Regions from separate parts of the Halomonas salsilacus genome, predicted to be linked through region 3. Evidence: predicted binding sites of a transcription regulator. Region 3 holds the regulator's gene; each other region holds the start of a gene.
What was found. Region 3 encodes sigma-54, which starts transcription at its own class of promoters, with help from an activator protein. Its sites were predicted from a motif close to TGGCACNNNNNTTGCTNT; they were not measured.

Region 1: the regulator sigma-54 is predicted to act here: its motif matches at 3,366-3,383, upstream of ACR80S_RS15395 (HAD-IIB family hydrolase).
Region 2: the regulator sigma-54 is predicted to act here: its motif matches at 3,625-3,642, upstream of glnA (glutamate--ammonia ligase).
Region 4: the regulator sigma-54 is predicted to act here: its motif matches at 3,914-3,931, upstream of speB (agmatinase).

The regions. Positions count from the first base shown of each region.
Region 1 covers NZ_JBPKAQ010000012.1:35,137-42,783, reverse strand. Annotated here, with positions in the region: gene ACR80S_RS15405 (sugar phosphorylase) at 1-1,157, shown strand, start outside; gene ACR80S_RS15400 (glycosyltransferase family protein) at 1,171-2,391, opposite strand; gene ACR80S_RS15395 (HAD-IIB family hydrolase) at 2,388-3,323, opposite strand; gene ACR80S_RS15390 (porin family protein) at 3,521-4,021, opposite strand; gene ACR80S_RS15385 (EamA family transporter) at 4,172-5,104, opposite strand; gene ACR80S_RS15380 (acetate/propionate family kinase) at 5,234-6,421, shown strand; gene pta (phosphate acetyltransferase) at 6,418-7,647, shown strand, end outside.
Region 2 covers NZ_JBPKAQ010000011.1:43,346-50,992, reverse strand. Annotated here, with positions in the region: gene ACR80S_RS14870 (Bug family tripartite tricarboxylate transporter substrate binding protein) at 1-508, opposite strand, end outside; gene ACR80S_RS14865 (tripartite tricarboxylate transporter permease) at 578-2,095, opposite strand; gene ACR80S_RS14860 (hypothetical protein) at 2,097-2,546, opposite strand; gene ACR80S_RS14855 (hypothetical protein) at 2,704-3,249, opposite strand; gene glnA (glutamate--ammonia ligase) at 3,786-5,192, shown strand; gene ACR80S_RS14845 (DUF4124 domain-containing protein) at 5,406-5,972, shown strand; gene glnL (nitrogen regulation protein NR(II)) at 6,379-7,425, shown strand; gene glnG (nitrogen regulation protein NR(I)) at 7,418-7,647, shown strand, end outside.
Region 3 covers NZ_JBPKAQ010000004.1:156,284-163,930, reverse strand. Annotated here, with positions in the region: gene ACR80S_RS07880 (KpsF/GutQ family sugar-phosphate isomerase) at 1-852, shown strand, start outside; gene ACR80S_RS07875 (KdsC family phosphatase) at 879-1,436, shown strand; gene lptC (LPS export ABC transporter periplasmic protein LptC) at 1,441-2,025, shown strand; gene lptA (lipopolysaccharide transport periplasmic protein LptA) at 2,022-2,528, shown strand; gene lptB (LPS export ABC transporter ATP-binding protein) at 2,537-3,262, shown strand; gene ACR80S_RS07855 (RNA polymerase factor sigma-54) at 3,461-4,876, shown strand; gene hpf (ribosome hibernation-promoting factor, HPF/YfiA family) at 5,059-5,367, shown strand; gene ACR80S_RS07845 (PTS sugar transporter subunit IIA) at 5,375-5,839, shown strand; gene rapZ (RNase adapter RapZ) at 5,886-6,806, shown strand; gene ACR80S_RS07835 (HPr family phosphocarrier protein) at 6,809-7,078, shown strand; gene pmbA (metalloprotease PmbA) at 7,088-7,647, opposite strand, start outside.
Region 4 covers NZ_JBPKAQ010000013.1:9,780-17,426, reverse strand. Annotated here, with positions in the region: gene ACR80S_RS15835 (5-guanidino-2-oxopentanoate decarboxylase) at 1-1,450, opposite strand, end outside; gene ACR80S_RS15830 (YjiH family protein) at 1,460-2,842, opposite strand; gene speB (agmatinase) at 2,926-3,876, opposite strand; gene ACR80S_RS15820 (sigma-54 interaction domain-containing protein) at 4,034-5,482, shown strand; gene ACR80S_RS15815 (hypothetical protein) at 5,551-5,748, opposite strand; gene ACR80S_RS15810 (TRAP transporter large permease) at 5,838-7,097, opposite strand; gene ACR80S_RS15805 (TRAP transporter small permease) at 7,094-7,582, opposite strand.

The DNA of each region.
Region 1 (7,647 bases), on a different contig from region 3:
AGGACCAGATCGACCTGAACTTCGTCAACCCGGATGTGCTGCTGGAGTTCATCGGCATCCTGCTCTTCTACCTGTCCCAGGGCGCCCGGGTGGTGCGTTTGGACGCCATCGCCTACCTGTGGAAACAGGTCGGCACCCCCTGCATCCACCTGCCCCAGACCCATGAGGTGGTCCGCCTGCTGCGCGCCGTGGTCGACCACGTGGCACCGGGCACCCTGCTGCTCACCGAGACCAATGTGCCCCACCACGAGAACCTCAGCTACTTTGGCTTGGAACGTCTTTCAGACGGGGACCCGAATCGTCTCCCCACTCTCCCCGACGAGGCGCACCTGGTCTATCAGTTCTCGCTGCCGCCGCTGTTGCTGCACACTCTGACCGGCGGCGACGCCACCCTTCTGGCCAGCTGGCTCAGGAGCCTGCCGGTGCTGCCGCCGGGCTGCAGCTACCTCAACTTCACCGCCAGCCACGACGGCATCGGCGTGCGCCCGCTGGAGGGCTGGCTGCCCGCCCACGAGATCGAGGCACTGCTGGAACTGATGCACCGCTTCGGCGGCTTCGTCAGCATGCGCCGGCGCCCCGACGGAGAGGACACCCCCTACGAGATCAACATCACCTGGTTCGACGCCATGCAGGGCACTCGCCGAGGCCCCGACCCCTGGCAGATCGAGCGCTTCCTGTGCAGCCAGCACCTGATGCTGGCCCTGCAGGGCATCCCGGCCCTCTACCTGCACTGCCTGACCGCGACTCCCAACGACCTGGAGGGGGTGGAGCGCAGCGGCCGGCTGCGCTCCATCAACCGCCGCCGCTGGCAGCTGAGTAACCTCGACGAACTGCTCGACAGCCGCCACACCCCCACCCGGGAGGCGTTCCTCGCGCTCAGGCGACGCCTGGCCATCCGCCGCGCCGAGCCCTGCTTCCACCCCGACGCCCCCCAGCGGGTGCTGACTTCGCCGCCGACGCTGCTGGTGCTCGAGCGCGGCCCGCTGGCCTGCGGACGGCGCCTGCTGGCGATCCATAACGTCAGCGACGCGCGCCAGCCGCTGGGGGTAGCGGCGCTCGACGAGGGGAACTGGTTCGACCTGCTGGAGGACGCGCCCTGGGCGGGCGAGGAGAGCTTGGCGCCCTACCGCACGCTATGGCTGGTGCAGCAGCCCTGAGCCCTCTACCGCGCTACACCTCCCCGGCGTTGTCGGCCTCGACGGCGTCGTGGAGGCGCGTCAACAGGTCGGGGATGGCCGAGCGCACGCGGTTCCAGCTGGGAATGAAGGGGCGCTCGCCGGGGTTGTCGAGGAAGGCGTTGCCCGCCTCCAGCAGGTTAGCGGCGAACAGCTCCACGGCGCGCTCCTCGGCGTGGCGGTCCAGGGCGAGGCCGTTCATCACCGCGTCGTGGTGGTAGGCCTCAATCAGGTCCAGTGCCAGGCGGTAGTAGGTGGCCTTGAGGGTGCGAAAGCCCTCGCCGCTGAAAGTCACCCCCTGGGTGGCCAGCTTGCGGTAGAGCGCCTTGGCGATGTCCAGGCTCATGCGGTTGAGCCCGGCGGACGCGTCCTCCTCGGAGACAGGCTGGTGCTTATGGTCGTAGACATCGGCCAGGTCCACCTGGCAGAGCCGCTTGGTGGAGTGGTTGCGGTGCACCTCGGAGAGCACGCCGATCTCCAGGCCCCAGTCGGCGGGGATGCGGATGCCGTCGAGCACCTCGGCGCGCATGGCAAACTCCCCGGAGAGGGGATAGCGGTAGCTGTCCAGGTACTCGAGGTAGGGCAGCGGCCCGTGCATCTGCTTGAGCGCCCGCAGGAGCGGCGTGACCATCAGCCGCGACACCCGGCCGTTGAGCTTGCCCTCGGCGATGCGCGGGTAGTAGCCCTTGCAGAACTCGTAGTTGAAGTGGGGGTGGGCCACCGGATAGAAGAGCCGCGCCAGCATGCCCCGGTCGTAGGTGAGGATGTCGCAGTCGTGCAGCCCCACCACCGCCCCGCGGGCCGCGGCCTGCACGAAGCCGGCGCAAAACCAGACGTTGCGCCCCTTGCCGGGCTCCCGCGGGGAGAGGTCCTGGCCCTCAAGCTCGGCATCCAGCGCACGCAGCCGCGGCCCGTCGTTCCACAGGATGCGGTGACGCTGGGGCAGGCGCGAGAAGAACTGGCGGGCATGCAGGAACTGGGCGCGGTCGGCCCGGTCGAGCCCGATCACCACCTCAGCCAGGTAGGGCACCTCGGCCAACGCCTCGACGATATGCGAAAGCGCCGGCCCCTCGAGCTCCGTGTAGAGCGAGGGCAGGATCAGGCTCATGGGCCGACGACGGCCGAACTCGCAGAGCTCCGCCTCCAGGGCCGCCACCGGCCGGCGGGTCAGGTTGTGAAAGTCGGTGATGATGCCGTTCTGGTGGAAGTCGCTCATGCCACGGCCTCCTTCTGAGAGTCACCCCGCGAACGAAGCCCCGCCGGCATCACCCGGCGGTCGGCTCGCCCCCACCAGTAGGCCACCCCCTCGGCCCAGCCGGTGGGTCCCGTGGCCTCGCTGCGGTAGAGCGCCGGCTGGGCGGGCTCCACCGCGAGGCCGTGGCAGCCGCGGATCACCACCGCCTGGTCCACCGCCTCCAGCATGGCGATGTCGTTGGGGCCGTCGCCCAGCGCCAGGGTGAGCGGCCGGCGGCCGCGCAGCGCCTCACAGCGGGAGATCAGCCAGTTCACCGCACTGCCCTTGTGGGAGGTGCCGGTGGCGTGCCAGAAGCGCCCGCCGCGCACCAGCTGCAGGCCGTCGCCGGTGAGCCCCTCGCGGAAGCCCTCGAGACGCGCCTCGTCGTCCTCCCAGATCAGCGGTTCGCTGCCCTCGCGCATGCGCGCCAGTCGAGCCTCGGGCTCGGAAAGGCCGGTGAAATCCACGAGCTCATCGAGGGCCATCTCGCTCATGGTGGTGAAGCGCACCCCGAGGCGCTCGCGCCATACCGTGAGGCGCTTGCGCACGAAGCCGATGTCCACGCCCAGGGTGCGAATCGCCAGGCCGTCGGGGCCGAGGCGGTCGATGCGCGCGTGGCACCAGGCCGGCGGCAGGCCCGCCACGGCGCCGTTCTCGGCGATGAAGGGGGTGTCGGTCAGGCCCAGCTCATGGCGCAGCGGCAAGATCTCGCTGCGGGTCTTGCTGGTCACCGGGATCACCGGCACGCCCAGCTGCCTGAGACGGGTCAGCCAGGGCCCGGCAGGACTCCAGTCGTAGCTGTGGTGGTCGAGCAGCGAGCCGTCCAGGTCGGTGAACAACAGCCGCGGCGTCAGGGCGGCATCGAGGCCGGTATCCGGCGCCTTTTCAGATAAAGTTCCAGGTGAATCGGTCATGGCAGCTCCCGGGCAGACAGTCAGGTCTCTCTTGCCCAAGCCCTTGCACAGGGCGTGCCAGACCGCACGGATGGCGGCTTACGGCGCCAAAGGGACCGTTTTGCACCATGCAAGTGCATCGCCATGCACCGCGAAAACGCAGGCGCCCCACGGCGGGAGGCCGCGGGGCGCCTGAAACAGCGAGTCGACGTCGTGCGTCAGAAGCGGTAGCGCACGCCGACGCTGGCCGCGTCGAAGGTGGTGTCGGACTTGTCGAGATACCGCATGTAGTCTGCGCCCACCGCCAGGTTGGGGGCCACATCGAACTCGGCGCCGGCCCCGTAGGAGAAGCCGCTCTCGCGGTCGATGTCGTAGTCCACCTCGGTGAAGCCGGCCAGGCCGTAGAGGCGAAACTCCGGGGCCACCGGCAGGATGCCCTTGGCGTAGGCGCCGATCAAGTAGTCCAGCTCGACGGGACCGTCGGAACCGCCACCGGCCAGGTGGCCCTCCACGGCGAAGTAGTCGTTGAACTTCATGCCGCCGTTGAGGCGCAGGCCGACGCTGTCGCGGTCCGGCCGGTTGTCCCGGTCGAGGTTCCAGAAGGTGGCATCACCGCCAATGTAGGGCTGGGGATAGAAGGTCTGCTGGGCCTGTGCGCTGGTGACCGCACCGGCGGCAAACAGGGCGGCAGTCGCAGCGACGAGAATGAAGCGTTTCATGGCGTCCTCCTTATTAAAGAACACTGTTTTATAACGCCTCCAGTCTGGTCCCGCCGCCCGAAAGGTTCAAGGCGAGAATGTGCAAATGCACGCCAAGCCGAGTCGCCGAGTGACGACGCTGCGACCATCGGAGGCTTCGCCCCTTGAGCATCAGGCCCGCTTCGACAGCCCCAGGAACAGGATCCCCGCCAGCACGATGGCACCGCCCGCCAGTTGCACCGGCGAGAGCGTCTGGCCCAGCACCAGGTAACCCAGTATCAGCGCCGCCACCGGCTCCATGTTCATGGCCGGGGCGTTGCGCGCCATGTCCAGGCGCGGCACGCAGATGAACAGCGTCGAGAAGGCCACCGCATAGCACAGCGCCAGCAGGACGAGCCCCGCCCAGCCGGGCAGCGACTGGGGTAGGGCCATGCCGCCCGGCACCAGCCCCAGGCCGCCGGCGATGATCATGGCCACCAGCACGGTGAGCATGGTCAGCAGGCTGCGCAGGGTGCTGCCCAGTGCGGCGAGACGATGCTCGGTGATCCACAGGGCGCCGGCGAATGCCGTGGCGGCGGCCAGGCCGAACGCTACTCCGGCCGGCCAGCCCGGCCCCATGGCCTCGGGGTCGTTCAGCCAGGCCGGCACGTCGAGCACCACCACCAGGCCCACCAGGATGACACCCATGACCAGCGCCGCACGGGCAGTGGGCCGCGAGCCCCCCAGCGCCCAGGAGAGCAGCGCCAGCTGGATCGGCAGGGTGTTCATCAGCAGCAGCGCCACCACCACCGGGATGCGCGCCACCGCCGAATAGAGGCACAGGCTCTGCACTGCTACCAGCAGTCCCACCGTAAGCTGCCAGCGGCCGGTTCCGGCGGGCATACGCAGCGACTTGCGCTGGAAGACCACCAGCGCCGCCAGCGCCAGGGTGGCCACCCCGGAGCGCAGTACGATCGCCAGAAGCAGGCCCGCACCCGCATCGAAGGCGACTCGGGCGGACACGTGGTTGGCGGCAAACAGGGTGGCGAGGCCACACATCAGCGCCAGGGCCAGCGGCCGTGGGAAGGGAGCAGGCGCCGTGAATTCGGCGGAAGGGGTCGACATGTCATGTCTTCCGTGCAGAGTGTAGGGTTAGATGCAGCGCAGCATGATGGCCGTCGATCGGTCGAGGAGACGACCGACGGCGGCCTCATGTTAGACTAAAGTCAACATGTTATCCCTCAAGGGGCGTCGATGAACGATCCGGTGCTGGTGATCAACTGCGGTTCCTCCTCCATCAAATATGCGCTGGTGCCGGCAACGGCCGATCAGCCGCGCCTGACGGGCCTGGTCGAACGGCTGGGCAGCGGCGATGCCCGCCTGAAGGGCGTCGACGGCAGCGGGGATGCCTTCACCCGCCCCCTGGGTGGCGCCGGCCATGTCCAGGCTCTCGAGGCGATTCTTGAGGGGCTCGAGGGACGGCAGCCCTTCGCCGTGGGGCACCGCATCGTGCATGGCGGCGAGCGCTTCACGCGTGCCACGCGGATCGACGACGAGGTGGTGGCCGCCATCGAGCAGACCGCCGCCCTGGCCCCGCTGCACAACCCGGCCAACCTGCTGGGCGTCGCCGCTACTCGATCACTGTTTCCGGATCTGCCCCAGGTGGCGGTCTTCGACACCGCCTTCCACCAGAGCCTGCCGCCGCGGGCCTACCGCTACGCCCTGCCCGAGGCGCTCTACCGCGACCACGGCATCCGCCGCTACGGCTTCCACGGCACCAGCCATGCCTGCGTGAGTGCCCGCGCCAACGCCCTTAGCGGCCTGCCGGGCGGCGGCTGGCTGACCGCCCACCTGGGCAACGGCTGTTCCATCACCGCCGTCTGGCAGGGCAAGAGCCTCGATACCAGCATGGGCCTGACCCCACTGGAGGGCCTGGCGATGGGCACCCGCAGCGGCGACGTCGACCCCGGCCTGCACGTCCATCTGGTGCGCCAGCTGGGCTGGTCGATCGAGGAGATCGACCGCGTGCTCAACCGCGAGAGCGGCCTCTTGGGCCTCTCCGGCCTCACCAACGACATGCGCGAACTGGAGGCCGCCGCCGCGGAGGGCCACGCCGGCGCCGCCCTGGCCATCGAGGTGTTCTGCTACCGTATCGCCAAGTCTCTGGCTGCACTCTCCTGCGCCCTGCCCCGCCTGGACGGCATCCTCTTCACCGGCGGCATCGGCGAGAACTCGCCGCGAGTGCGACAGCAGGTGATCGATCTGCTGCCCCATTTCGGCCTCGCGCTGAATCCCGAGGCCAACCTCGCCACGGTCCGCGGCCGCGAGGGCCGCATTGACACCCTGACCCCGAACCGGCCCGCTCTGTGGGTGATCCCCACCGACGAAGAGGGCCGCATCGCCGACGAGACCCGCCAGCTGTTGGGAGACACCCCCCGATGACACCGCGCCCCGCTCCCCAGGCCATCCTGCTCGTGCCCACCGGCGAGGGGGCCGGCCTCACCTCGGCCTGCCTCGGCCTGATTCAGGCGCTGGACACTATCGGCCTCAAGGCCGGCTTCCTCAAGCCGCTGCGCCAGGACGAGCTCAACGGCCCGGGACCGGATCGCTCCTGCGCCTTGGTCAACAGCACCCTGGGGCTGCGCCCCCCCGCGCCGATCGCCCAGGCCGAGATGGAGCGACTGCTGCGCCAGGATCGCCTCGACGTGCTGATGGAGCAGGTGGTGGGACTCCAGGAAATCGCCCTGGAGGCCTTCCGCGACGGGGCGCCCGATCTGCTGGTGATGGAGGGCCTGGTACCGACGCGCCACGCCAGCTACGCCGCCCAGGTGAATGCCCAGCTGGCCGATGCGCTCAATGCGCGGATCATCCTGGTGGGCAGCGGCGACCTGGCCGAGCCTCAGGCGCTGGCCGAACAGCTCGACATGCATGCCCGCGCCTTCGGCGGGGTCAGCTCGGCCCGCACCCTGGGCTGTATCCTCATGCGCATGCACAACATGCCCGGCGGCGAGGACCCCAGCGGCCTGGCTCCCGGCACTGCCGCCCCGGCCCTGGAGGAGGCGCTGCTCGCCGAGCTGCGTCTCCACTCCCCCGCACTGGCCACCGAGCGCTTCCACCTGATCGGCATGGTGCCCTTCGCCCCCGCCCTCTCCGCCCCGCGGGTGCTGGACGTGGCCCGCTCCCTGAAAGCCATCTTCCTCAACGAGGGAGAGCCCGAGCGACGGGTGCTCGCTACCAGCCTGTGCGCGCGCAGCGCCGCCAATGCACTGCACATCTTCAAGCCCGGCACCCTGGTGGTGGCCTCCGGGGACCGAGACGACGTAGTGCTGGCCTCGGCGCTGGCCACCATGAACGGCGTGCCCCTGGCCGGCATACTGCTCACCAACGGGTTCCTTCCCGGCGACAACATGATCGAGATGTGTCGTCCGGCACTGAAGACCGGCCTGCCGGTAATCAGCGTCGACACCGACAGCTTCACCACCGCCAGGAACCTCGGCCAGATGGGCAACGACATCCCCATCGATGACTTCGAGCGGGCCGAGCGAGTCGCGAACTTCGTGGCCGCCCACATCGACCTGGAGTGGCTCAAGGAACACTTGAGCCGTGGCTATACCCGCCGCCTCTCCCCCTCGGCCTTCCGTCACCAGCTGGTCAAGCTGGCCCAGCAG
Region 2 (7,647 bases), on a different contig from region 3:
CGATGTACTCGATGATCATGCGATCCAGCGCGGTCTGGGTGGCGTAGCTGGTGCCGGGGTTCTCCCGGGCATAGGCCACCAGCTCCTCCCAGCTGTCGCCAAACGGGCGATTCTCGCCGGTGACGATGGCCGATTGGCCCAGGGTCACGCCGGCCACGAAGCGGAAATCTTCCAGATCGTAGGTGGTCTCGGCGGAGAGCGGGCCGAAGGTGATGGTCATCGAGGTGCCGAACACGAAGGTGTAGCCCTCGTCGCGGCTGTTGGCCAGGCGGGCCAGGGCCACACCACCGCCGGCGCCGGGCTGGTTGACCACGTTGACCGGCTGGCCGAGCTCCTCGGTCATGATGTCCGCCAGCACGCGGGCCTGGATGTCGGTGCTGCCGCCGGCGCCCCAGCCGACCACCATGGTCACCGGCTTGCTCGGGAATTCATTGGCCTGGGCCATGCCGACCGAGGCGAAGGCCACGGCGGAGGCGAGGAGGGCGGTACCCAGCAGTTGGGTTTTCATGGTTGATACCTCTTGGGTTGCGTTCTTGGGTTGCATTGTGATGTCGGCCTTCACACGGCCGGCCATCGATCAGGCGATAGGGGCCTTGAGCCGCTTGCGAAGCCACTGGCGATAGGCGCTCCAGGTGAGATGGAGCACCAGCAGCACGGTGAAGATGACGAAGGTCAGGGCGATGGGGCGGTCGAGGAGGATGGCGATGTCGCCGCCGGAGAGGATCACCGACTGGCGAAGGTTCATCTCCAGCATCGGGGTGACGATGAAGGCCACCAGGAAGGTCACGAAAGAGTAGTCGAACTTCTTCAGGAAGTAGCCGAAGATCGCGAACACGAACACCGTGATCAGCCCGAAGGTGCCGTAGCCCTGGACCTGGATGCCCGCCAGGCACAGGAAGATCACTACCGGAATCACGATATGCGACGGCACGCTGGTGACCTTGGCGAAGAGCCGCAGGCCGAACCAGCCCACGGCCAGCATCAACACGCTCGCCACGATCATCCCCGAGAACAGGGTGAACAGCATTTCCGGATGGTCGCGCAGCATCAGCGGCCCCACCTGGATGCCGTGGATCATGAAAGCGCCGACCAGCAGCGCCGCCGAGACACTGCCCGGGATGCCCAGGCCGAACAGCGGGATGTAGCTGGCCGGGATTACCGCGTTGTCCGAGGCCTCGGCGGCGGCAATACCCTTGGGGTTGCCCTTGCCGAAGCTGTCCGGATCCTTGTCGGTGCGCTTGGCCAGGCCATAGGCCATGAAGGCGCCCACCGAGGGGCCAAGGCCGGGCAGGGCGCCGACGAAGGCGCCTACCCCGGTGCTCTTGAAGATGGTCGGCAGGGTGCCCTTGAACTCCTGCCAGGAGAGGTCGTCATCGGCCTCCTTGCCCAGCTTGATCACGCTGCCGCCCTTGTTGCGGCGGTACTCGTCGAGCTGCACGAACATCTCGGCCAGGGCCAGGGTGCCGATCACCAGCGGCAGGATTGGCACCCCTTCCATCAGCTCCGCATAGCCGAAGGCCAACCGCATGGTGCCGGTCTCCGGGTCCAGGCCCACGGTGCCCAGGATCACCCCCATGCCGCCGGCGGCCAGGCCCTTTAGGAAGGAGCCCCCCGCCATGCCGGCGATGAAGACCAGCGCGAAGATCAGTATGGCGGCCAGCTCATAGGGACCGAACTTGAGTGCCACCGAGGCGAAGGGAATGGCCACCGCGATCAGCAGCAGGGTGGCCAGTAGGTCGCCGATCACCGAGGCCAGCAGGCCCACCTTGAGCGCCTTGCGCGGCTTGCCCGCGTTGGCCATGGGGTAGCCGTCCAGGCAGGTCGCCGCCGAGGAGGGCTCGCCGGGAGTGTTGAGCAGGATCGCCGAGACCGCGCTGCCCGCGGCGGTGCCCTTGGAGAGTCCGATCAGGAAGGCGATTGCCGCATAGGCCGACATGTAGAAGGTCAGCGGGATGGCGATGGCGATGGCCACCGCGCGGTTCAGGCCCGGGATGACCCCGACGATATAACCCAGTAGCACCCCGCCGAGGATGACGACGATGGATTCGTAGTGAAAGGCGGCCGCGAAGGAGTTGAAGATGGCATCGACGCCCATGTCATACCACTCCTATGCGCATCAGGTGGACGGTCAGCCCATACAGAGCAGCGGTGGGGATGGTCGCGGTCAGCAGCAGCACGTGCCAGCGCCGTTCGCCGAGGATCAGCAGCAGCCCGGCGATCAGTGCCGGGGCCACCCAAGTCAGCGGCAGGCGATCGATGGCCACGATGAAGACCAGCACGTAGAGGAAGGGCCAGGTCTGGTGCCAGAGGCCGAGCAGATCGGGTCGGGCCGCGAAGGGCTCACGAGCGCGCCGCAGCGCGATGGCGCTGACCAGACTGAGCGCAAGGGCGCAGCCCAGCATTACCCAGGCGCCCAGCGTGGCCAGGGTGCGGGGGTGCATGCCGACGGCGAAACCGCGGCCGCCCCAGGTGGGAATGACCCAGGCCAGCAGGAGCAGCGACACGGCGGCAACCCCCAGGCCGGACCAGAAATTCTTGCGTCTCATTTCAGGGTTGGCGGTCATTTCTTGTTGCGCACGGCCGGGTTGTCAGTGAAGTCGTCAACCCTATCGAGAGCCCTCGGCGGGCTCAATTTCGGCCTGCGACGGGCAGTCAACGTATGCGGAATGGTTAATCGAATGGCGGACAGGGTGAGTGTCGGTGTCAGAGGCCACCTGGCTTCACCCGAGCGCCGCAGGCGTGCAGCCGCTCCAGTAGCTCGTCCAGGGCGGCGTCGTCCAGGGCGGCGTCGCAGCCCCCGATGCGCTCGAACCAGGTGCGAGACAGACACAGGCCTTCGCCATGGGGCAGCCGTCTGATCCAAGCCAGCAGGCGCTGCAACGAGCCGCGGTGCAGGGTAGGCATCAGGGCGGCATCGAACCTCCCCTTGGCAACCTCGGTGGCCAGTTGCTCCAGCGCCTCGGCGCTGGTGGCATTGCCGATACTGGGAAAGACCAGTACCTCGCCGCTGCTGCGGGCGATGGCGTCGTTGATGCGTTGCCCCAGGGGGGCGGGTGAGACGCCGAGCAGGCGCGCTCCGAAATGCTGGGCGATGCGAGGCAAGCGGGGGTCACCAGTATCGTCAATGATCCGCAGGGCGAAGGGGGTAGCGTCGGTACTTGCCAGCGGTGCGACCACGGCCAACTGCCGCGGCAGGCGGGAGCCGGCGCTGCGGGCGTCGATGAAAATGCAGCCGGTGAAATCGCTCATGCGAACTCCAGAATGGGGCCGCACCATGGGGGCACGGACCGGCTGCCAGGGTTCGCTGCCGGTGCCTAAAGGCGTCGTAAGCGAGTGTAGTCGTTGGTCAGTGTGCGTATCAAAGGGTTGTGGCGCGGTTTTTCTGGTTAGGCATTGGGTGGTTTTGCCCGTCGACTGCCCTTTGCCGGGTATGAGCAACGTCATGCGCGCTTTCGGAGTGCATTGGCGAGGCTTTGTGCACCCATATGGTGCATTTGCTGGGGCGATACGCTGGCGGAGCGTGCCATAAGGGCGTCGCTGATTCAGGCTGGTGCGCCGAATGCTCCCGTTTTATACAGTTAAACCAGTTGGTTGTTTGTTTTTTGCCGCATCGGGGTGCAGTGTTGGCATGGCGCGTGCAATGTATTAGGCAGCGCCGGAAAGAATACCGGCAGCCGTGGGCAGGTGGTCCGCGGCATGCTACAACGTCGCAGTACCTTGATTTCGCACTACCCCGAATTCGCACTATCCAAGGTTTCGAACCAAGCTCAACCCCGGAGGACACCATGTCTGCCAAGACTCTCGCCCTGATTGAAGAACATGACGTGAAGTGGGTCGATCTGCGCTTCACCGATACCCGTGGTAAGGAACAGCATGTCACCATTCCGGCCCGTGACGTGGACGAGGAGTTTTTCGAGAACGGCCAGATGTTCGATGGCTCTTCCATCTCCGGCTGGAAGGGCATCAACGAGTCCGACATGATCCTGCGTCCGGAAGACGGCACCGCCTTCCTCGATCCCTTCACCGAGGACTCCACCCTGGTGCTGCGCTGCGACATCATCGAGCCGGCCACCATGCAGGGCTACGAGCGTGATCCGCGCTCCATCGCCAAGCGCGCCGAGGCCTACCTGCAGTCCACCGGCCTGGGCGATACCGCCTTCTTCGGCCCGGAGCCCGAATTCTTCATCTTCGACGAGGTGCACTGGAAGTCCGATATCGAGGGCTCCATGTACAAGATCTCCTCGGAAGAGGGTGCCTGGTCCACCGACCGCGCCATCGAGGGCGGCAACCTGGCCCACCGTCCGCGCGTCAAGGGCGGCTACTTCCCGGTGCCCCCGGTGGACAGCTTCCACGACATCCGCGGCGCCATGTGCAACACCTTGGAGGCGATCGGCCAGACCGTGGAGGTGCACCACCATGAGGTGGCCAACGCTGGCCAGAATGAGATCGGGATCAAGTTCAATACCCTGGTCAAGAAGGCCGACGAGGTCCAGGAGATGAAGTACGTGATCCACAACGTGGCTCACGCCTACGGCAAGACCGCCACCTTCATGCCCAAGCCGCTGGTCGGCGACAACGGCAGCGGGATGCACGTGCACCAGTCGTTCTGGAAGGAGGGCAACAACCAGTTCGCGGGTGACGAGTACGCCGGTCTCTCCGAGATGGCGATCTACTACATCGGCGGCATCATCAAGCATGCCCGGGCCCTGAACGCCTTCGCCAACGCTTCCACCAACTCCTACAAGCGTCTGGTGCCTGGCTTCGAGGCGCCGGTGATGCTGGCCTACAGCGCCCGCAACCGCTCCGCCTCCATCCGTATCCCCTACACCGCCAGCCCCAAGGGCAAGCGCGTGGAGCTCCGCTTCCCGGACCCGACCGCCAACCCCTACCTGTGCTTCGCAGCGATGTTGATGGCCGGTATCGACGGCATCAAGAACAAGATCCACCCCGGCGACGCCATGGACAAGAACCTCTATGACTTGCCGCCGGAAGAAGGCAAGGCCGTGCCGACCGTGGCCCACAGCCTCGACCAGGCCCTGGAGGCGCTGGACCAGGACCGCGCCTTCCTGACCGAGGGTGGCGTGTTCACCGATGACATGATCGATGCCTACATCGAACTGAAGATGGAAGACGTGGAACGCATCCGCATGACCACTCACCCCATTGAATTCGACATGTACTACAGCTGCTAACGGCTAACGGCCGATGACGGCATCGGCCAGGCGCCAAGCGACCTGGCCGGGCACCGACGCTGCGGCGTTGATCGAAAAGGGGTTCCGCCATGGCGGAACCCCTTTATCTTGTTCACTATCCAAGGGAGCACCAACGACGGGAGTCGTGCGCCGCAGACGCAATGTGCGACTCCATCCACAGACCGCCGGGAAGGCGGCGCGCAGGGGGTATCCATGAACAAGGCCGTGATGGCACTGGTGGTGGGGCTGTCATTCAGCCTGGCCGCCCAGGCCCAGACGATCTATCGCACCACCGACGCCCAGGGCAACGTGGTCTTCACCGACAATCCGGACCGGGGCGGCGAGCAGGTGGAACTCGCGCCACTGACCGTGGTGCCCTCCAGCGGTGAGGTGCGCACCGGCCAGCCGGCGCCGCGCCTCGAGGGCAGCGGTGCGGCCGCCGCGACGGGCTCCCCCGGGCAGCCCTTCATGCCCTATGACGGCTTCCGCATCCTCTCGCCCGGCCATGAGCAGGCCTTCCCGGTGGGGTCGGCGGGCAACGTGTCGGTGGAGCTGGGCATCGAGCCCGACCTGCGCGAGGACCATCGGGTACGCCTGCTAGTGGATGGCCAGGTGAGCCAGACGGCGATGCATACCACGGCCTTCATGGTGGCCAACATGAATCCCGGCGAGCATGTGCTGCAGGCCGAGCTTCTCGACGGCAGCGGTGCCGTTCGCCACCGCAGCTCACCGGTGACCATCTACGTGCACCGAGCCAGGGTTAACCGCCCCGCCAATTAGCTGCCCCCGCGCTGGGCGCCCTGGCCGTGGTGTCCGGACGGAAGCCCGAGGCCCTGTCGCCCCTACCACGGGGGTGATCGGCCTCACTGGCCCGTGAAACCGGTGCCTCCACCCGTCGAGGCGCCGTCGCCGCTGCGTCGCGGAGACGAAAGGGTTCGCCGGCTGCCCGCAGAAGATCCCCCGCTGCGCCGTCGTGAGGAACGCGGCTCCGGCCGCTGAGCCTTCGTGGGGCGACGGGCGCACCAGGATTGGCCGTCGCGACGTGCAGGCTTTCTCGTTATGCCTTATTTTGGTGCGTTAGCGCTGTGACGCGACAGCGCGGGCCCTTGGTGTGGGAGCTCGCGAATCTGGCGCGCTTCTTGCATCCGCTTGGTGTCTTCCCCCAGGATCCGACATGGCCGACTCGATGTACCAACGCTTGATGGAGCACCTCTCTACCGCCGTGGTCCTGCTGGACGGCGAGCTGAGGCTGCAATGGATGAACCCTGCCGCCGAGGCGCTGCTGGCGATCAGCCTCAGCCGGGTGAAGTGTGGGGCGCTGTGCGCCCTGATGGAGAGCGATGATGGGCTCGGTGAGGTCCTGGGCAAGGCGCGGGACGAGTGCCACCCCTTCACCCAGCGCGAAGCGCGCCTGACCCTGCTGGGCGGTGAGACACTTACCGTGGACTACACGGTCACGCCGCTCTCCCGGGAGGAGTTGCTGCTGGAGATCGAGCCCCGCGACCGGTTGATGCGCATCTCCCGGGAGGAGGCGCTGATGACCCGTCAGGAGACCATCAAGGTGCTGACTCGCGGCCTGGCCCATGAGGTGAAAAATCCCCTCGGTGGCATCCGCGGGGCGGCCCAACTGCTGGAGCGCGACCTCGACGATCCGAACCTCAAGGAGTTCACACGGATCATCGTCGAGGAGGTGGACCGGCTGCGCGACCTGGTGGACTCCATGCTGGGCCCCAACCGCATGACCCGCCACGAGCCGCTCAATATCCACAAGGTGCTGGAGCGGGTGCGCTCGCTGCTGATTGTCGAGCACCCCGAGGTGCGGGTCGAACGCGACTATGACCCCAGCCTGCCCGATCTCGCCGGCGACGAGGCGCAGATGATCCAGGCGCTGCTCAACGTGGCGCGCAACGCCGTGGAGGCGATGACCGAGGCGGGCACACCCGGGCCTCGGCTGGTGCTGCGCACCCGGGCGCGGCGTCAGTTCACCCTGGGGGCGGAGCGTCACCGCCTGGTGTGCGAGGTGGCGGTTATCGACAACGGCCCGGGAGTGCCCGAGGCGCTGCGCGAGACGCTCTTCTATCCCATGGTTTCGGGTCGCGCCGAAGGCAGTGGCCTGGGGCTCTCCATCGCCCAGGCGATCCTGCACCAGCACCAGGGCCTGATCGAATGTGATTCCGTGCCCGGACAGACCGAATTCCGACTGCTGATTCCCCTGGAGAAGCGCCATGACTGACGCTGCACGCGTGGTGGTCGTCGATGACGACCGCGCCATCCGCTGGGTGCTCGAACGTGCCCTCGCCCAACCCGATCTCGACGTGGAGTGCATCGAGCGCGCCGACACGGCCCTGCAGCGCTTGCTCGACACCCCGCCCGATGTGCTGGTTACCGATATCCGCATGCCGGGAATCGATGGCCTGGACCTGATGGCCCGGGTGCGCGAGGCCCATCCCGACCT
Region 3 (7,647 bases):
GCCTGCCACGGCCGCGTGATCGTCACCGGCATGGGCAAGTCGGGCCACGTCGCTGGCAAGATCGCCGCGACCCTGGCCAGTACCGGCACGCCCGCCTTCTTCGTGCACCCCGGCGAGGCCAGCCACGGCGATCTGGGTATGATCACCCCCGGCGACGTGGTGCTGGCGCTCTCCAACTCCGGCGAGACCGCCGAGGTGACCGCCCTGCTGCCGCTGCTCAAGCGCATGGGCGTGCCGATGATCAGCATGACCGGCCGCCCCGCCTCCACGCTCGCGCGCCACGCCGAGGCGCACCTCGACGCCGGAGTCGAGCGCGAGGCCTGTCCGCTGGATCTGGCGCCCACCGCCTCCACCACCGCCGCCCTGGCGCTGGGCGATGCCCTGGCGGTGGCACTGCTGGAGTCCCGCGGCTTTACCGCCGAGGAGTTCGCCCTCTCCCATCCCGGCGGTAGCCTCGGTAAACGTCTGCTGCTGCGGGTTGGTGACCTCATGCACGACGGCGCACGGCTGCCGATCGTGCCGCTGGGCAGTCCGCTGCGTGACGCCTTGCTGGAGATTACCCGCCAGGGGCTCGGCTTTACCTGCGTGGTGGACGAACAGGGCCAGCTGGCCGGGGTCTACACCGACGGCGACCTGCGCCGCACTCTGGACCAGCACAGCGATCTCTCGGGCCTGACCGTCGATGAGGTGATGACCCGCCCCGGCAAGCGGGTGTCGGCAGAGATGCTGGCCGCCGAGGCGGTGAAGCTGATGGAGGACCACCGCATCTCCGCCCTGGCGGTGGTCGACGACACGGGCCGCCCGGTGGGCGCCTTGAACATGCACGACCTGCTGGCCAGCGGCGTGATCTGATTCCCACTCACCCAACCGGAGCTCCCATGCCCCACAACCTTCCGCTGCAAGACCCCCGCCTGGTGGACCGCCTGCGCCTCATCCGCCTGCTGGCCCTGGACGTCGACGGCGTCCTCACCGACGGCCAGCTCTTCTTCCAGGCCGACGGCACCGAGATCAAGGCATTCAACGTCCAGGACGGCCATGGCCTCAAACTGCTCAAGCGTGCCGGCATCGAGGTGGCGCTGATCACTGGCCGCGACTCGCCCACGGTGAGTCACCGCGCCGCGGCGCTGGGGATCCAGCACGTCTTCCAGGGCGTGGAGAAAAAGCTGCCGGTGCTCCGCGACCTCTGCACCCGCCTCGGCCTGGAGTTCGACCAGGTGTCCTACTGCGGCGACGACATGCCCGACGTGGGCGCCATCCGCCGCGCCGGCGTGGGCATCAGCGTGCCCAACGCCCCCGAGTACATCCGCCAGCACGCCGACTGGGTGACGGTCAGGAGCGGCGGCCAGGGTGCGGTCCGCGAGGTCTGCGACACCCTGCTCAAGGCCCAGGGCCACTGGGACGCGGTGCTCGACACCTACCTGCACGGGGCCGGCTGAGCCCATGACCCTGCCGCGGCCATCGTTTCGGGTCTGGCTGTTCCTGCTGCTGGTGGCGCTGGGCGGCGTGATGACGCTGCTCGACTCTCGCAGCGTCCGCGAGCCCGGCGCGGTGCCCCGGGACGCAGCCGGCGAACCCGACTTCTACCTGGAGGGCGCGCGGCTGACCCGCTTCGACGCCGAGGGGCGGGCCCACCAGCGCGTCGATACCCCCCGGCTGGTGCACACCCCCCATGACGACGTCACCCGCCTCGAGACCCCCAACGCCCGGCTCTTCGACAGCGCCGGCCGGATGTGGCTGGCAACGGCCGACAGCGGCGTGCTGGGCGCCGGCGGCAACCCGCTGACGCTCTCCGGCAGCGCCCGTCTTCACGCCCCCGAGGAGCGCTGGCAGCTCGACACGGAGGTGCTCCACTATGACGCCAACATCGGCCATGCCTGGAGCGACACCCCGGCCCTGCTCCAGCAGCCCCCCCAGCACATGCGCGGCGAGCGCTTCGACGCCTGGCTCCATGACAACCGCGCCCGGCTGACCGACAATGTGCGCGGCCACCATCCGCCCGAGACCCCAGAGGACCCCCAGCCATGAAGCGAACCTCCGCCCTGCTGCTCTGCCTGCTGCTGCCGCTGGTCGCCGCGCCGACCCTCGCCCAGAGCCGCGACGCCGAGGCCCCCATCGAGGTGGAGGCCGACCGGCTCGACCTGGACGACCGCGCCGGCTCCGCCGTCTACACCGGCGAGGTGGATATCCGCCAGGGCAGCATGCGCCTGACCGGCGACCGGGTGGAGATCCAGCGCAACGCCCAGGGCCAGCTCTCCCAGGCCATGGCCACCGGCGAGCGCGCCTACCTGGAGCAGCAGCCCGACCCCAGTGAACCGATGGTGCGCGGCTGGGGCCGCACCATCATCTACCACGTGGCCGAGCGCCGCATGGAGCTGATCGACCGCGCCGAGCTGCACCAGGGCGGCGACACCTTCGACGGCGGCTACCTGGAGTACTTCCTCGACCGCCGCGTGGTGCAGGCCCGCAGCGAGGGCGAGGGCGTCGAAGGACGCCAGCGCATCCGCATGACCCTCCAGCCCGAGCAGTAAGGCCGCCCATGAAGACCCTCCATGCCCGCCACCTGGCCAAGAGCTACAAGCGCCGCCGTGTGGTCAAGGACATCAACCTGGCCATCCGTCAGGGCAGTATCGTCGGCCTGCTGGGCCCCAACGGCGCCGGCAAGACCACCTCCTTCTACATGATCGTGGGGCTGGTGCGCGCCGACGCCGGCGAGGTCGCCATCGACGACCTGGACCTGTCGCGGGCCGCCATGCACGAACGCGCCCGGGCCGGCATCGGCTACCTGCCCCAGGAGGCGTCGATCTTTCGCAAGCTCTCCGTGGCCGACAACATCATGGCGATCCTCGAAACCCGAAAGGACCTCGACCGGGAGGGGCGCCGGGCGCGTCTCGAGCAGCTGCTCGAAGAGTTCCATGTGACCCACATCCGCGACAACCTCGGCATGAGCCTCTCCGGCGGCGAGCGACGGCGGGTGGAGATTGCCCGGGCCCTGGCAACGGAACCCGCCTTCATCCTGCTCGACGAGCCCTTCGCCGGGGTCGACCCCATCTCGGTGGGCGAGATCAAGGGCGTCATCCGCCAGCTCAAGGCCCGTGGCATCGGCGTGCTGATCACCGATCACAACGTCCGCGAGACCCTCGACATCTGCGACACCGCCTACATCGTCGGCGACGGCCAGATCATCGCCGAGGGGAACGCCGAGGCGATACTGGCCAACCAGCGGGTGCGCGATGTCTACCTGGGGCAAGATTTCCGCCTCTGACCACGTGCCTCTTGTCCACCGGCATCTTTCCTGCGGACCTTACGATCACAATCCTATGAAATGCCAGTCGTAATTTTATGACGGCATGCCAATTGCGGCTGGCACATAATTTGCAAATCAAGCACTTGCAAGCCCGCGGCACCCGGGCTAGGGTGAGGCTTCCGGCCACTTCCCGGCACACGAGGGCAGACCATCACGATGGCCATGAAAGCCTCCCTGCAGCTGCGCGTCGGCACCCAGCTGACCATGACCCCCCAACTCCAGCAGGCCATCGCCCTGCTGCAGCTCTCCACACTCGACCTGCGCCAGGAGATCCAGCAGGCGCTGGAGTCCAACCCCATGCTGGAGCTCGAGGAGGAGTTCGGCGAGCAGACGGTGAGCGAGACCCCGGAGGACGACTGGGCCAACGAGATCCCCGAGGAGCTCGTCACCGACAGCGACTGGTCGGATACCTACCAGGACCTGGCCGCCCCCACCGGCAGCAGCGAGGGTCTGGACTTCGAGCGCGAGGCGGCCCCCCAGAGCCTGCAGGGGCACCTGACCTGGCAGCTGGCGATGACCGACCTGGCCCCACGCGAGCGTCAGGTCGCCGAGAGCCTGATCGACGCCGTGGACGCCGCCGGCTACCTGGCCCAGCCCCTGGACGAGATCCGCGACGGCCTCAGGACCCAGGGGCTCGAGGGGCTGCGCAGCGCCGAGATCGAACAGGTGCTGCTGCGCCTGCAGCAGTTCGAACCCACCGGCGTCTTCGCCCGGGACCTGCGCGAGTGCCTGATGCTGCAGCTCGCCGCCCGGCCCGACGACACCCCGCTGCTGCCCCAGGCGCGGCGACTGGTTCGCCAGTTCCTCGAGGCCCTGGCCGGCGACGATCGACGTCTGCTCAAGCGCCGCCTGGGCCTGGACGACGACGCCCTGGACACGGCCATCGCCCTGGTACGCTCCCTGGACCCGCGCCCCGGAAGCGCCTATTCAAGCGTCGAGAATGACTATGTAATTCCCGACCTGGTGGCACGCCACGACAGCCGCGGGTGGCACGTGGAGCTCAACCAGGAGGCCCTGCCGCGGCTGCGCATCCAGCCCGACTATGCCTCGCTGATCCGCCGCGCCGACAAGAGCCAGGACAACCAGTTTCTCAAGGACCACCTGCTGGAGGCGCGCTGGCTGATAAAGAGCCTCTCCAGCCGCAACGATACCCTGCTGCGCGTCGGGCGCGAGATCATGGTCCGCCAGCTCGACTTCCTGGAACGCGGCGAGGAGGCGATGAGGCCGTTGATCCTGGCCGACATCGCAAAGGTCGTGGAGATGCACGAATCGACAATCTCCCGTGTCACCACCCAGAAATACATCCACACGCCCCGGGGCGTGTTCGAGCTGAAGTTTTTCTTCTCCAGCCAGGTGGGTGGCAACGGCGAGGGCGACGCCCACTCCAGCACTGCCATCCGCGCGCGCCTGCGCAAGCTGATCCAGGAGGAATCCCCGCGCAAGCCGCTCTCCGACAGCAAGCTGGTGACCCTGCTCGACGAGGCCGGCATCCAGGTGGCCAGGCGAACCGTGGCGAAGTACCGCGAAGCCATGGGCATCCCCTCCTCCAGCGAACGCAAGCGGCTGAGGTAGCCCAGGCGCACGGTGGCGCTTTCGATAGCCGGCCGCGAAGCCATGGGCATCCCCTCCGCCAGGGCGCACAAGCGGCTTCGATGACCTGCATCAGCCCCGCCGACGCGGCGGCGGGGCGAGGGGTATGCAAGGCAGGAAAAAGGGTTACAATCGATCCATCACCAACGAGCAAGGAGCGTGTCATGCAAGTCAACATCACCGGCCATCATGTGGAACTGACCGATGCCCTGCGTGGCTATGTGGACGAAAAACTGGCACGCGTGGAGCGCCACTACGACAACATCACCAACGTACAAGTGACCCTGTCCGTGGAGAAGGAGCGTCAACACGCCGCCTGCACCCTGCACGCCGCCGGTGCCGACCTGCACGCCGAGGCCCAGGATGGCGACATGTATGCCGCCATCGACGCCCTGGCCGACAAGCTCGACCGCCAGCTGGTCAAGCACAAGGAAAAGGCCCAGGCCCGCGCCCAGGGCGCCGGCGCTCGCTGAGCCTGTCATGTCACTGGAAACCATCCTGCCCCCGGAACGCACCTTGTTTGGTGTTCCCGGTGGCAGCAAGAAACGGGTGCTGGAGTTCTTCAGCACCTTCATCGCCCAGAATACGCCCAGCCTCGACAGCCAGGAGGTGTTCAGCCGGCTGATCGGGCGCGAGCGACTCGGCAGTACCGGCATCGGCCACGGGGTGGCCATCCCCCACGCCCGCAGCCCTCACTGCAAGACCCCTATCGCCGGCTTCCTGAAGCTGGCCGAACCGGTGGACTTCGACGCCATCGACGGCGAGCCAGTCGACCTGGTGTTCGTGCTGCTGGTGCCCGAGGAGGCCGACGACGCTCACCTGACCCTGCTCGCCCAGGTGGCCGGCGTCATGAACAACGCCGAGACCCGCAGCGGGCTGCGCAAGAGCGAAAGCCAGCGCGAGCTCCACGAACGACTCATCGAGGCGATCCGACGACAGGGGTAGATCCCCCCGCGGGCCGCCCGGCCAGATTGACGACCAGGAGACCCCCATGCAGCTCGTGATCATCAGCGGTCGTTCCGGCTCGGGCAAGTCGATCGCGCTGCAGGCCCTGGAAGACCTCGGCTACTACGCCATCGACAACCTGCCGGCCATGCTGCTCGGCTCGCTGGTCGACGAGCTCAAGGGTCCGGAATCGCCGCGCTCCTCCATTGCCGTCAGCATCGATGCCCGCAACCTGCCCCAGGCCCTGCAGCGCTTCCCCAGCCTGCTCGAGGAGGTGCGCGCCCGCGGCATCGACTGCCAGGTGATCTACCTGACCACCGATGCCCGCATCCTGCTGGAACGCTACTCGGAAACCCGCCGCCGACATCCGCTGACCCGGGACAGCCAGATGACCCTGGCCGAGGCGATCGACTCGGAGGAGCTTGCGCTCGCGGAGATTCGCGACCTGGCGGATCTGGTCATCGACACCTCGCGGCTCTCGGTCCACGAGCTGCGTGGCCGTATCGCCGACCAGGTGGCCCGCCACCGGCCCGACCAGCTCACCCTGACCTTCGAGTCCTTCGGCTTCAAGCGCGGGGTCCCGCTGGACGCCGACCTGGTGTTCGACGCCCGCTGCCTGCCCAATCCCTACTGGGATCCGCAGCTGCGCGCCAGCACGGGCCGCGACCCGGAGGTCATCGCCTTCCTGGAGAGCTATCCGCTGGTCGACGAGATGCGCCGCGACATCCATGCCTGGGTGGAGCGCTGGCTGCCCGCCTACCTGGCCAGCCACCGTAGCTACCTGACGGTGGCCATCGGTTGCACCGGCGGCCAGCACCGCTCGGTCTACCTGGCGGAGCGCTTGGCCGCCAGCCTGGCCAGCAACCACCCCCTGGTCCGGCTTCGCCACCGCGAACTGGGCATCCACGACTCCCTGCCCTCGCCGCCGGATCCGGCGGCTGCCGTCACACCTCATCAAGGACGTTGAGCGTGGCGCAACGCAAGCTGACCCTGACCAATCGGCGCGGCCTGCACGCCCGCGCCGCCACCAAGCTGGTGCAGTGCTGCCAGCCCTTCGAGGCCCGCATCAGCGTGGTCAACGGCTCCCTGGAGGGCGACGCGGCCAACATCATGTCGCTGCTGATGCTGGCTGCCCCCTGCGGCACCGAGCTCACCGTCAGCGCCGAGGGCGAGGACGCCGACGCGGCGCTCGATGCCGTCCAGGCGCTCTTCGAGGCCCGCTTCCACGAGGATGAGTGAGAGCGAGGCTCAGCTGCTGCCGGCCACCGTCATCTCGTCGATCAGCCAGCTGCCGGTATGGATGCTGCCGCGGGTGTCGGTATCGCTGCCCACGCCGGAAAGCCCCTTGAACATCGCCTCCAGGTTGCCGGCGATGGTGAACTCCTCCACCGGATGCTGGATCCTGCCGTCCTCCACCCAGAAGCCCGCCGCCCCGCGAGAATAATCCCCGGTCACGGCGTTGACCCCCTGCCCCATCAGCTCAGTGACCAGCACACCGCGCCCCATGCGCGCGAGCAGCTCATCGCAGGTGGCCAGCGGGGCGGTAAGCCTCAGGTTGCGGGCGCCGCCGGCGTTGGCGGTGCTCTGCATGCCCAGGCGCCGGGCGCTGTAGGCAGAGAGCATGTAGCTGGCCAGGCGGCCGTTCTCGATGAAGACGTTGTCGCGGGTCTGCACGCCGTCCCCGTCGAAGGGCGAGCTGGCCATGGCGCCCACCTCCATGGGCCGCTCCTGGAGGCTGAACCACTCGGGAAACAGCGACTCACCGAGCCGGTCGCAGAGGAAGGAGGACTGGCGATAGAGGGCACCGC
Region 4 (7,647 bases), on a different contig from region 3:
CGCCGAGTCGTTCGACACCCTCGGCGTCCATGAAGCGACGGATCTCCTCGTACCCGGCGTTGTGCCAGAGGAGGATCACCACCGGCAAGCGAGCCTCCACGGCGGTGGCAAGCTCGGATAGAGTGAACATGATGCCCCCATCGCCGACCAGGGCCACCACCGGCAGGTCGGGTCTTCCGAGTTGTGCGCCCATTGCCGCCGGCAACCCGTAACCGAGGGTCCCGTAGCCGGTAGAGGCATTGAAGTAGCGTCGGGGTTCGGGCTGAGTCACCAGGTGGTTGCCGGCGTAGACCGGCGCGGTGGAATCACCGACCAGGATCGCCTCTGGCAGCGCCTCACGCAGCACGCCGTAGAGGGGCACGAAGGGGGTGAAAGCGGGATCGCGGTGGAGGCCCAGCTCGGTCAGGACCTGCGATGTGCGTTCGGCGCCGCCCCTGGTGATGGGGTCTGGGAAATGCTCGAGCAGGCATGCCAGGCTGCGCCCGGCGTCACTCACCAGTCCCAGTGCCAGGGACTGGTTGCGCACCAGCTGCTGAGCATCGATGTCGATACGGATCAGTTTGCCGTTCAGGGTGAAGCCGTCATCGAACACGACGTCGTAGTCGGTCTCACCGAGCTCGGTGCCCACGGCGAGGATCACATCGGCCTCGGCTGCCAGCCGCCTCACGGTAGGCAGGGCGGCATTGGCGCCGAGATCGAGCGGGTGGTCGCGACCCAGTACTCCCTTGGCGTTGATCGTGGTCACCGTCGGGGCATCGAGGTGCTCGACGAGACTCCTGGCCAAGGTGGGTGCGTCCGCGCAACCGCCGCCCAGCAGCACCAGGGGACACTCGGCTTGGCGCAGCCATTCGGCGGCGAGCGATACTCCCTGAGGATCGGGGCTGGCCCGGAACAGGCGTGGCGGTGTGCTCGGCATCGGGGCCGCGACGGGGGCGGCGAACAGATCGATGGGAATCTCGATGTGCACGGGCCCCGGCCGCTCGCCGTGAAATACCGCAAAGGCACGCGCCAGTACCTCAGGCAGCGCGCTCGGGTCGAGAAGGGTATGGCTGAAGCGTGAGACCCCACTCATCAGCTGTTGCTGACTCGCCAGCTCGTGGAGCCGGCCCTGGCCGCGACCCAGGGTGTCTCGACGATTGACGCTCGAGATCACCAGCATGGGGATGGAGTCGGCCAGCGCCTGACCCATGGCGGTGGCGATGTTGGTCATGCCGGGGCCGGTGATGATCAGGCAGACGCCGGGCTTGCCGGTGGCCCGGGCATAGCCGTCGGCCATGAAACCGGCGCCCTGCTCGTGGCGCGGAGACACGTGCTGGATGCCGCTTCCGGTCAGGCCGCGATAGAGCTCCACGGTATGCACCCCGGGGATACCGAACACGCTGTCAACGCCATAGGTGTCGCGCAGCAGGTGCAGCAGCAGGTCGGCGCAGGTCATGCTCTGGGTTGCCATGGTGATACCTCAGAAGAAGAACGTATGGGCCATGAAGGTAATGATCGGCAGGGTGATGGCCGTGCGCAGCAGGAAGATGGCCGCCAGTTCCCAGAGCTTGAGCGGGATCTTCGACTTCATCAGCAGTGCCCCGATCTCCGACATGTAGATCAGTTGGGTCAGGGACAGGCAGGCGATCACGAATCGGGTCAGTTCACTCTCGATGTTGCTGGCCAGGACGGCGGGCAGGAACATATCGGCGAAACCCACCAGCGTCGCCGGGGCGGCGGCCTCTGCCTCGGGTACGCCCAGCAGTTCCAGCACGGGCACCATGGGGTAGGAAAGCCAGGTAAAGAGGGGAGTGAATTCGGCCAGGATCAGCGCCACGGTGCCAATGGCGAAGACCAGTGGCAGCAGTGCCAGGAAGATGTCGGCGACGTTGAAGAGTGCGATGCGCATCATCTCGCGGGGGCCGGGCGCCTTCTCGGCACGCCGTACTGCCTGCAGCAGGCTGTAGCGAAACAGGCCGATGTTCTCCGTGCGCTTTTCTGCCAACTGGCAGCCCACCGGTTCGTAGTAGGTGTCGGGTTTGCGCGACAGCGGGGGCAGCCTGGGCACGATGACGGCGGCGATCAGGCCGGCGACCACCACGGTGAGGTAGAATTGAACGAACATATGGTTCAGCTCAACGAAGCTGGTGATCAGCAGGGCGAAGGCGATGGAGACGACCGAGAAGTTGGTGGCGATCACCGAGGCTTCGCGACGGTTGTAGAAGCCCTTCTCGTACTGCTGGGTGGTGATCAGCACCCCGACCGTGCCGGACCCCATCCACGAGGCGGTGGCATCGATGGCGCTGCGGCCCGGTAGCCGGAAGATGATCCGAAAGGGCTTGCGTACCAGGCTGCCGATAAACTCCATGAAGCCGAATTCGACCAGAAAGGGGAGCAGCAGGGCGGCGAAGAAAAAGAAGGTGAGCAGGACGGGGGCCAAATCATTGAGCATCACGCCGCCGGTAAAGGGGGCGGTGACGAACTCGGGGCCGAACTGGAAGAAGGTCATCAGCGCAAAGGCGGCACCCAGAATGCGCATGCCGAACCAGACGGGGCCGACATGGAACATGTCGTGGATCACGCCCTTCTCCGCCCAGCCTGGTTTGGCGACCTTGACCAGCAGCGTTGCCGCAACAGACACACACAGCACGATCACCGCGATGGCAGGCAGGGCGTCGCCTAGCAGGGCTTTCAGGCCATCGGCCATCAGCCCCATGCCGATGTTGATGGTATCTCCGACCTTGAAGGGGACGAGGAACAGGCTCATCCCGATCAATGAGGGAATCAGGAACTTGAGCAGGTCCCGGCGCTTGAAGGTGCCGCCGGTGGCAGCGTCGCTGCCGGTGGATTCGAGAGAGGACATTATGGATAACCCCACGGATTGTTGTGAGTGGCATCGTGTCGTTGTCGAGCCCGGACAAAGGCTCGTGAAGAGTCGTGATGTGATTAGTCGCGGCGCTTGACGCCGGGTAGCACGCAGAGCATCTCGTAGAGCAGGGTGGCGCCCATCAACGCGGTGTTGCCGCTGGTGTCGTAGGGGGGCGAGACCTCGACCAGGTCACCGCCGATTATGTTAAGGCCCGCCGAGCCGCGCAGGATCTCGAGACCCTGGCTGGCGGTCAGGCCTCCCATTTCCACGGTGCCGGTGCCCGGTGCCACCGAGGGGTCCAGGCCATCGATGTCGAAGGAGATGTAGACCGGGATGTCGCCCATCTGCTCGCGCACTTCGACCATCAGCGGTTCGAGTGAGCGATACCAGCACTCCTCCGCGGTGACCACGCGGAAGCCCTGCTTGCGACACCAGTCGAAATCCTCGGCGGCGTAGCCGGTGCCGCGCAGGCCGATCTGAACCACCTTGCCATGGGCCAGCAGCCCCTCTTCCTGGGCTCGCCGGAAGGGGGTGCCGTGGGCGATGGGTTCCCCGAACATGTGATCGTTGACATCGGCATGGGCGTCGATGTGGATAAGCCCGACCGGGCCATGCTTCCTGGCGATGGCTCGCAGGATCGGCAGGGTGATGACATGGTCGCCCCCGAGAGTCAGCGGGGCGCAGTCATGTTGTAACACCTCATCGTAGAAGGCGGTGATGATGTCCACCGTCTTGGGAAGGTGGAAGGTGTTGATCGGCACATCGCCGATGTCGGCCACCTGCAGGCTGTCGAAGGGGGCGGCGCGGGTGGCCATGTTGTAGGGGCGCAGCATGCGCGATTCATCTCGGATCTGCCGGGGACCGAGGCGCGTACCGGGCCTGTTGGACGTGGCGATGTCCAGTGGGACGCCGATGAAGGCAGCATCCAGGCCCGCGGCACTCTCCTGGGTGGGAAGGCGCATCATGGTGGCGGGGCCACCGAAGCGCGGCATTTCATTGCCCCCCAGGGGCTGGTTGAAGGTGCTCATGGTCTCTCCTGCAGGTGACGGGTTGGTCATTTGAGATTAAGCAGGAATCGTGCCAGGTATCAGACTGTTGATTTTGCCAAGAATTGCGTTCGAGGTGATCCATTTCTGGATCACTCCCGGGATAATAATGATGCAGTTGTGTATCATTGATTCATCAATGAATCGCCGATACAGGCTCGACACCATGCATATCGACAGCCGGGTGCTGGAAACCATCGTACTTACCGCCAACGACCACTTTTTCATCGTCGATGGCACGGGCCGGGTACTGGATGTCAGTCCGGGTGCTGCCGCCGTCTACGGCATGTCGCGAGAGGCCCTAAAGGCCGCCACGGTGCAGGAACTGGAAGCGCAGGGGGTTCTCAAGCCATCGATCAGCCTCGAGGTGCTGCGAACCGGGCGGCCTGCTCAGCTGATGCAGGTGACCGGGACGGGTCGCCGGGTCATTGCCGAAGCTCACCCGGTCGAGGTCAATGGCCGTATAGAACGCATCGTGAGCCGGTCACGTGACCTCACTGACCTGCAGTTGCTGCAGGACGAGTATGCCCTCCTGCAGCGTCGTTTCAGCGAGCACCTGAAACGCAGCCATGTGGGACCCTCGGAAGATGGCGACCTGGAAGCGGATCTGGATACGCTGCAGGTGCGAAGCCGGGTGATGCGTGAGGTGGCGCTACTGCTGAAGCGGGTGGCGCCGGCGGACGCCACGGTATTGATGCTGGGCGAATCCGGGGTTGGCAAGACGGCTTTCGCGCGTCAGCTTCATCGCTGGAGCCGTCGCAGCGAGGGGCCCTTCGTCGAGGTCAACTGTGGGGCGATTCCTGACAACCTGTTCGAGTCGGAGATGTTCGGCTATCAGCCAGGGGCCTTCAGCGGCGCAGCGCGACAGGGCAAGGCGGGGCTGCTCGAACAGGCCGAGGGAGGCACGCTCTTTCTGGACGAGATCGGCGAACTGCCGATGACCATGCAGACCAAGCTGCTCAAGGTGATCCAGGATGGCACCTTGACTCGTCTGGGCGATACTCGATCACGCCGCGTGGATTTCAGGCTGGTGGTCGCCACCAACAAGGCGTTGGCCGAAAAGGTCGAAGAGGGAACCTTCCGGCTGGACCTCTACTACCGAGTCAACGTGATCCCCGTGACCCTTCCGCCGCTGCGCGACCGCCGCGAGGATATTCCGGGGCTGGTGGAGCAGTGCCTGGACGAGCTCAACTGCCGTTACGGGCGCAAGAAACTGCTGCACTCCAGTGTCTGGTCGGAGCTGATGAGCCGTGACTGGCCCGGCAACGTCCGGGAGCTGGAGAATTGGCTCGAGAGGGCCTGGCTCTCATCGGTCGGCGATCTGATCGATGCCCCGGCCTCGCATGCAGATCATCGGTTGGTGCAAGTGGAAGACGGTGAGGCCGACTGGTCGGAGTCCTCATCTTTCATGCTGGGACATCGGGAGACACTGCCCGACTATCTCGGCCGGGTCGAGCGGGGGGTGCTGGACGATCTTTGTCAAAGGATGTCCAGCACCTATGCCATCGCCGAACGACTCGGCATCAGCCAGCCGAGCGTGGTGCGCAAGCTTCGGCGACATGGCCTGGTCATCAATAAATCCAGTTAGACGAAGCCTGACCGCGGGGGCCAGCGGTCAGGCTCCGGGCGACGCGCCAAGGATACGTCATTTCGCCATCACTCCGGCATCTCGCCGGGCACCCGGTACCGGAGCGGTTCGGCCTGGCGTTCCTCGCGGGTCTTGGTCTCATCCTCGGTGGGTACGCCCCACAGGGTTTCCTGCCTGCCGTCCGGAAAGGTGTAGGTCGTGCAGCCGGCGAGCAGGGCGAGGGTCAGGCCGGCGGTGGGCTGCAGCAGGTATCGGGATCGAATCACGGGGCTTTCCTTGATGACATGCCTTCATGGCACAGGGCAGAAGAGGCCAGCCTGCTGGCTGGTCGTGGGTGGGTCAAGGGGCGCTGGCCTTATCCCGACCAGCCCGCCAGGATTGGCACGTAGACCACCAGCAGCAGCACCCCGATCAGCCCCAGCAGGTAGGGCACGATAGCGCGGGTGATGCGCTCCAGCGGCAGCTGGGTGACCGAGGAGGCCACGTAGAGGTTGATCGCCACCGGCGGGGTGATCATGCCGATGGCCAGCCCCATTACGATGATGATGCCGAAGTGGATCGGGTCGATGCCGAGCTGGGTCACCAGCGGCAGCAGCACCGGGGTGAGGATGATCAGGGCGCTGGCTGTCTCGATGAACACCCCTGTGAGCAGGATCACCGCCACCACCAGCAGCATGATCACCAGCGGGTCGGTGGAGAGCGACAGCACCGACTCGGCGATGGCGCCGGGCACTTGCCAGCTGGAGAGCGTCCAGCTCAGCACCGCCGAGGTGGCGATCACCAGCATGATCACCGAGGTGGTGATCGCCGAGCGGATGAGGATGCGGTAGACGTCGGCCAGGCCCAGGTCGCGGTAGACGAACAGCGACACCAGCAGGGCGTAGTTAACCGCCACCACCGCCGCCTCGCTCGGGGTAAAGATCCCCGAGAAGATCCCGCCGAGGATGATCACCGGTGTCATCAGGCCCCAGCTGGCGCTCTTGAAGGTGCGCCAGATGGTGGCGAGCGAGAGTGCGGTGCCGCGGGGGTAGTTGCGGCGGTAGGCCTGGACGATGGCGATGGCCCCGAGCCCCAGGCCCATGGTGATGCCCGGTATGATGCCGCTCAGGAACAGCTTCGAGACCGACTGCTGGGCGATCACCGCGTAGATGATCATCGGCACCGAGGGCGGAATCACCACGCCGATGGTGCCGCTGGCGGCGATCAGGCTGGCCGCCGAGGCGGGGTCGTAGCCCTTCTTGCGCAGCTCCGGCACCAGGCTCGAGCCCACCGCGGCGGTGGTGGCGGCGCCGGAGCCGGAGATGGCGGCGAAGAACATGCCGGCCCCCACCGAGACGATGGAGAGCCCGCCCTTGAGAAAGCCGAACAGGGAATCGGCGAAGTCCACCAGTTTCGCGCTGACCTTGCCCTGGGCCATCAGGTCCCCGGCGAGGATGAACATTGGCACCGCCACCAGGGCGAAGGAGTTGATGCCCTGGAACATCTGCTGGGTGACCACCATCAGCGGCACGCCCTGGGCGTTAAGGGCCAGCAGGGTGCTGGCGCCGATGGCCAGGGCGATGGGCACCCCCAGCAGCATGAAGAGGAAGAAGAGCAGGAACAGCACGCCGGTCATGCGGGGGGCTCCTCGGCGCTGCCGCTGCCGCGCTTGTCATCACCTTGGGCGGCGTCCGGACCCCGGACCAGCAGCTCCAGCAGGTCGACCAGGGCATACCAGGCCATGATCGCGGCAGCGATCGGGATGACCGCATAGACGTAGGTCATGGAGAGGCGCAGCGAGGCGGACTTCTGGAAGCTCTGCACCTGCATGTAGCGATAGCCGATCACCACCAGCGCCACCATGAAGCCCAGCGCCACCAGCACCGCGGCGATGCGTGCGAGCTGGCGCAGGCGCCCGGGCAGGGCGTTCACCACGAAGGTCACGGCGATATGGCGGCCGCGCTGGAAGGCCAGGGTGGCGGCAAGGAAGGTGATCCACACCAGCAGGAAGCGGGCGACCTCCTCGGTCCAGCCCACCGCCGTGAAGAAGACCCGCGAGACGATCTGCAGGGTGATCACGCCGATCAACGCCGCCATGCCCGCGAAGACCACGGGCTGCATGACGGCGTCGATGGCGCGCTCACTGAACTGCAGGGGTCTCAGCAGGTAGCGCGCAAGCAGGCTCA